2 linked regions of the Alkalihalophilus pseudofirmus genome follow. The protein of the gene in region 2 binds, or shares a complex with, the protein of the main gene of each other region. Links are inferred from orthologs where the notes say so. Each region holds a gene or a part of one and is shown on either strand. Other genes may lie near its edges.

Region 1 (3,033 bases), 210 kb from region 2 along the record:
GGAAAATAGGTTTTTTCATGCCGTATACAAGAGCATTTACCTGCCAGTTTTCAGGGAATAAGCACACATCAGCTTGATCAATTTTTTCTCTTTCAGAAAACAGATGTTCAGGCTTCACATACTGTATTCCTGGAATGCCTATCGTGCGAAACGGGTTAAACGTGACAAATTTCATTCTAAATTCACCTTTTCTTTTAAGGACGTAATTTGCAGACGAAAGAATTATAGTTGGAAGGGAGGGGGTTGTCAATGACACATCAAGGTTGCCCCATGAAGATACGCTTTGGTTACGTGGCGATGAGCAAACAATTATCTAACGCATCACCTTCACAAACTATGACTGTTAAACAGTTTATGGAAATTGATGACAAAGAAGCTGCGATAAAGAAACTTGAACGTATAGCTAAAAGTAATATTGAAAATTGTATTCGGTTAATGAAACATAACAAAGCAGAGGAAATTCATTTTTTTAGGTTAAGCTCACGCTTAGTTCCCCTTGTAAATCATCCGCTTACAGAAGATTGGAAATATGAACGTGTTTTAGCACCCTATTTAAAAGAATTGGGGGAGTATATTAATAAGTTTGAAATTAGGACAGGTTTCCATCCAGATCATTTTGTCGTCTTAAACTCTCCATCGAAAGAAATATTACAGCAATCGGTCAAAACCCTGTTGTATCATTATAAATTATTAAAAGGGATGAATATTGATCCAACTCATCGTTGTGTTCTTCATATTGGTGGAAAAAAGCAAGGGATTGAAGGGGGATTAGAACAATTTATTACAAATATCCAAGATGTTCCTCATGCTCTAGTTAATATGTTGATACTTGAAAATGATGATAAAAACTACGCGGTTGAAGATGCTCTTTATTTAGGAGAAAAAGTAGGAATTCCTGTGGTATTTGATTTACACCATTTTGATGTCTATCAAAGAGATACGGACCTGCACGCATTATGGAACAGAGTGGTAGCTACTTGGGAAAACAGTCCTCATCCGATTAAGATGCATGTCTCCAGTCCAAAAGATGGTCCGCTTGACAGGTCTCATGCTGATTATATTGATGCAGGCCGCCTAGAACGGTTTTTAAGAGAGATAAGCGGAACGACGAGTCAAGTTGATATTATGATTGAAGCAAAAGAAAAGGATGTTGCATTAATTAAATTAATGGAGGATCTGCAAGCTTTTCGCTCTGTTCGGAAGGTAGCAAATGCCCAAATAGAGTACTATTCCACATAAGGAAAGTAGTGTGCAGGATGTGTTTACGTGCAAGACATGGTATAATGGCAGTTAGGAGGTGTCGTTATGCTTCTTACGATGTCAACCATTGAATTGATGGATCAATCAGAAGAACTAGCTAAATCAATCGGACAGTCCGATGTGTTTATTCAATATATACATGCCAAAAAGGCACTTGAGAACGACCAGCCAGCCCAAAAGCTTATCGTTGAGTTCACAGAAATGAAAGAGCGGCATGAAGAGGTACAGCGCTTCGGACGTTATCATCCTGACTATGATACGGTTTCAACAGAAATACGACAGTTGAAACGAAAGGTAGATGTAATGGAGTCAGTAAAGGAATTTAAAGCAGCAGAGCGTGAACTAGAGATGCTGTTAAATGAAGTAAGTGAGCTGATTGCTCATTCTATTTCAAAATCAATAAAAGTTCCTACAGGAAACCCGTATTTTGATCAAATGTCTTGCAGTGGTGGATGTGGGTCTGGCGGAGGATGCAGTTGTGGATAGGAAACAGGCGCAATAAGCGCCTGTTTTTTTTATGTGGCCTCACGAAATCTGATACAATCTTTGCAGCCTCTGCCGCAGCAAACAAGCTTCTCATTTGGTACGTAAAATCTCATTCTGTAAACAAAAGTTTGGTCTTGTTCTCTGACAAAAATAATATCAGCCTGTAATCGTTTACCTTTCATTACGGTCGCTGCATTATAGAACAATAGTCGTTCTATATCCTCTTTTGTGATATAAGAGTGAATATATAGAAACGGAAAGCCGCTAAAAATTTTCTTGCTAATACTCTCAATCGCAGGTTCTGTAGAAGTCATAGTCATAAACTTCTCCCAAATGACGTCTAAATTCATACACTTCATCCTTTAAAGTAGGGTGCTCGCTATGTTCATTATATAATAAGTGTATCGTAATTTTTGAATATCATCCATACTTTCAGCCGGCAGATGAAGTTGCTCTCGGTGTTAATGCATGCTAGACTAAAGTAAGTAGATGAAAAAGGAGAACGAAATTATGGGGAACCGTCAAGGGATAGCTGTATGGCTGACTTCTCTTAAGTTTGCAAGGCAGCTTAGGCGTTTTGGAAACGTACAATATGTTTCTAAGAAGATGAAGTATGTTATTTTCTATTGTGACCAGGATAAAGTAGAGGAAATTACAAAAAAGCTGCAATCCTTTCATTACGTGCGTGATGTTCAACCTTCGATGAGACCTTTCATCAAGACTGAATTTCAAAATGCTAAGCCGGATAAGGCTAAAGAATATGATTATAAAATGGGTATTTAACCAGGTGATAACCTGGTTTTTTTATGTAAATTAGAAATTTAGAGATTCGAAGAGGTTCCGGAAGTTAAACTGCTGTTACAGTTTCTTTTACGCGTTAAAGGGCTGTTTTTACTTGTTGAATACTTCGTGAATCGAAATATATAATGGGTGTAATAGAAGAGGAAGTGATCGTTGTGGACGGTTGGAAACGAAATTTACGTATTTTAGTTGTCTGTCAATTTATCGTAATGAGTGCTATGACTATGATTATCCCTTTTCTTCCCCTGTATTTAAAAGAACTTGGTGTGACGAACCCACAGACGTTAAGTCTGTGGGCTGGTATTATTTTTGGGGCTAACTTTTTAACGGCCTTTTTATTTTCACCATTTTGGGGAAGAATGGCTGATCGACATGGACGAAAAATGATGATCTTACGGTCGGGTTTTGGTATGGCTTTAGTTATTAGTTTAACTGGATTTGCTACAGGTCCGGTTTCTCTTTTGATTTTAAGACTATTAAACGGGG
Region 2 (3,334 bases):
GCATCTTGACGACTTCTCTTTTCACTACACCTTTTGCGGTCTTTGGATCCTCCACTTGTTCACAAATAGCTATTTTATAGCCTTTTTCAACCAGCCTAGACATATATTGATCAGCAGAATGATAAGGGACACCGCACATCGGAATTCTGTCCTCTCCTTGCCCTCTGCCTGTTAATGTGATCTCTAATTCTTGTGCTGCTTTTACAGCATCATCAAAAAACATTTCATAAAAATCGCCTAAACGAAAAAATAAAAAGGCATCCTCATATTGTGCCTTAATGTCTACATATTGCTGCATCATTGGGGTTAGTTGTGCCATTATTCTCCTCCACCGTTCCTAAAAACATTCATCTTATTATAACACAGGGCCCTGCTCATCGCATTAGATCACAACACCCCTCTAGACTATCCATTTGAGCACATAAAAAAGTCAGAAAGATAAGCTCCTTCTGACTCTAGGTATTAATTATCCATTTCTTTATGCAGGAAATTCGGGTCAAGCTTCTCATATTCTTCATCGCTAATATCATCAAACTCGTCATCTTCCACATCAAACTCTTCGATTATCCCATCAGGATTTACAGCCACCGCCATCTTTGTTTCACCGATACAGTCTACAACAAATTCTCTTTCTACCTCAACATTTACATGTTCCCCGTTTTCTGAGATCGATGCCTCAAGAGTATTTGGCTGCTGCAAGGCCCGTGCAAATACTTCCATATCATCTGATAACACGTTTTGATCCTGCATCGATAGCGGGATCACATCGGTATAATTCACCGTTTGAGTCGCCACTTCCGTTTTAGTGTTGTCGTTGTAGGAAAACCATAAATTCACATCATAGCTTCCATCTACTTCTACATTGCTTCCTTTTTTCTGCGCACCGTATTTGTGGTTAATAATCCAGCAACCTAAAATACTTGACGGTTTGTGTGCAGGTTTTATTTTATGTGTAGCCTCAGAGAATTTTCGCCCCTTCCCACAAACCGCCTTTGTGATAATTTCCCGATACATTCCGTCATTTCTTGTTTGTGCCATGTAATTGAACCTCCTATTCTCTTATCCGTCCCATGGTGGTCGTGTCGGCTACTGCCTACTTACTCCCCCATTTTCTTTCATGCCCATTGTATGCGGGCTAATTAATGAATGTGCGAAAAGAATATCATACCTGTTACTCTTTCCTTATCACGTTATGAGGCAAGATTAGGTTTTAGTACAGGAAATCAACTTACGTAAACAAAAAAATAACCTTACATTCCTCTAGGGAACATAAGGTTACGATCTGTTATTGGCATCCGCCATCAAAATAAGGACTTTTTGTTGTCGTTCCTTTTAAAAGGTCTCCGCCCATTGATGTAATAATTTCATCAGTCACTGTTTTAGAGATTGTTTTTGACACCATTTGAAGCAGTTCATTTACTTCAATTTGGCTTTGCTTAAATTCTTGAACAAGAGGAATCTCATCGATTTCCTGGTGAAGCGCATCAATTTTTTGGTCAACGTCTTTTAACGCTTCTGTTTTATTATAATGCTGTAGATTCACAGCTTCCTTTTGAAGCTTTTTGATCTCAGCAATCAGCTCTTGTACTCTCAGGTGTTCATTAATTTTTTTCTCTGCTTGTTTAAAGAAATCTACTTCTTCTGTTTCAGCCATCATTTTCGCAAGTTCTTTTGCTTTCATTCGAATATCTTCTCTTGTATATGTTGCATTCATTATACATGCACCTCCGCATTTTCAACCAATTCTCCAGTTAATGACCATGTTTTTGCTTCATTTACTTTTACATACACAATCTCGCCTATAATTGACTTCGGACCCTTAAAGTTAACAAGACGATTTGTACGTGTACGGCCTGCTAATACATCAGGATCTTTCTTGCTTTCACCTTCAACGAGTACTTCTACGACTTGGTCTTGATAATCAAGGTTTTTCTTAGCTGAAATTTCGTTGACTAAGGCATTTAATCTTGCAAGACGTTCTTTTTTCACTTCCATAGGAACATTATCCTTCATCTTAGCAGCAGGCGTTCCCTCACGAGGTGAATAAATATAAGTGAAAGCACTATCAAACTCAATTTCGCGTACAAGTGATAATGTGTCTTCAAACTGCTCTTCTGTCTCATTTGGGAAACCGACGATTAGATCTGTTGTAAAGGATGCATTAGGAATAGCCATTTTAATTTTATGAGCAAGCTCTACGTACTGTTCTCTTGTATATTTTCGTGCCATAAGCTTTAATATATCAGAATTTCCGTGCTGAACAGGCAAGTGGATATGTTCTACAAGATTGCCCCCTTTGGATAAAACCGAGATCAAATGGTCATCAAAATCCCTTGGATGACTCGTTGTAAAGCGTACACGTGGAATATCAATTTTATGAATATCATCCATTAAATGTCCCAGGCGGTAATCACGGTCTTTAAGATCTTTTCCGTACGCATTAACATTTTGACCTAGCAGGGTAATTTCTTTGTAGCCTTGGCGAGCGAGATCACGAACCTCATCAATAATATCCTCAGGCAGACGACTGCGCTCTTTACCGCGGGTATAAGGTACGATACAGTACGTACAAAACTTGTCACAGCCATACATAATGTTGACCCATGCTTGAGTTTTACCTTCACGCTTACGGGGCATATTCTCTACAATGTCCCCTTCTTTTGACCAAACTTCAATCACCATTTCTTTTCCATAAATAGCGTTTTGAAGAAGGCTTGGCAAGCGGTGAATATTATGTGTACCAAAAATAATATCAATATGCTGATGCTTTTGCATAATGCGGTTTACGACATTTTCTTCTTGAGACATACAGCCGCATACCCCTAAAATAACTTCCGGTCTTTCTTTCTTTAAAGACTTTAGGTGCCCGATTTCACCAAACACTTTATTTTCCGCATTTTCACGAATGGCACACGTATTAAGTAAAATGACATCTGCATCTTTTGTGTCATCGGTTTCAGTAAAGCCCATTTCCGTTAGAAGGCCGGCCATGTTCTCTGAATCATGCGTATTCATTTGACAGCCATACGTACGGATGTGAAATGTCTTCCCACTGCCTATTCCTTGCATGGATTCAGGAATTAAATCATCTGGTCTAAGGACTTGTACATCTTCCTTCCCTCGACGCTTCCCTTGCTTATAATCAGGCTGATCAGTGATTTGGATATCACGGCCTTGAATACGAATAATTTTTTTATTTTCTTCTTCTGAAATAATTTTTGCATTAGAGAAATCGAAATACTTACTGTAATCTTTTTTTGCACCGTCTGAGGATTTTACGTCCTGTTCGGATTGACTTTCTGTATTTCCTAAGCGTCCTAAACGCTGATCTTCA

What was found.
Region 1: the proteins of PQ478_RS13455 (region 2) and PQ478_RS14500 are in contact, whole or in part, in a crystal structure (PDB 6PRK), measured with the Bacillus subtilis proteins. The link is inferred for Alkalihalophilus pseudofirmus from one-to-one orthologs.

Annotation. Positions count from the first base shown.
Region 1 is NZ_CP117835.1:2,714,733-2,717,765, reverse strand. The notes cover bases 328-3,025. They hold PQ478_RS14500 (YlbF/YmcA family competence regulator), read left to right. Parts: upstream 328-1,305; coding sequence 1,306-1,746; downstream 1,747-3,025. Other genes in these bases: PQ478_RS14485 (MFS transporter), read left to right, coding at 2,703-3,025; PQ478_RS14490 (YlbG family protein), read left to right, coding at 2,257-2,529; PQ478_RS14495 (hypothetical protein), read right to left, coding at 1,776-2,096; uvsE (UV DNA damage repair endonuclease UvsE), read left to right, coding at 328-1,239. In the rest of the region: PQ478_RS14510 (ATP-grasp domain-containing protein), read right to left, coding at 1-175; more of uvsE, read left to right, coding at 271-327; more of PQ478_RS14485, read left to right, coding at 3,026-3,033. UniProt on the Bacillus subtilis protein: Regulates sporulation prior to stage II. Positively controls the competence regulator ComK at a post-transcriptional level. May modulate the translation, stability or activity of ComS. May work together with YmcA to regulate community development.
Region 2 is NZ_CP117835.1:2,505,258-2,508,591, forward strand. What follows is about bases 1-2,999. They hold PQ478_RS13455 (YlbF/YmcA family competence regulator), read right to left. Parts: upstream 1,715-2,999; coding sequence 1,286-1,714; downstream 1-1,285. Other genes in these bases: mutS (DNA mismatch repair protein MutS), read right to left, coding at 1-319; PQ478_RS13450 (outer spore coat protein CotE), read right to left, coding at 463-1,038; miaB (tRNA (N6-isopentenyl adenosine(37)-C2)-methylthiotransferase MiaB), read right to left, coding at 1,714-2,999. Also shown: more of miaB, read right to left, coding at 3,000-3,334. UniProt on the Bacillus subtilis protein: May work together with YlbF to regulate community development.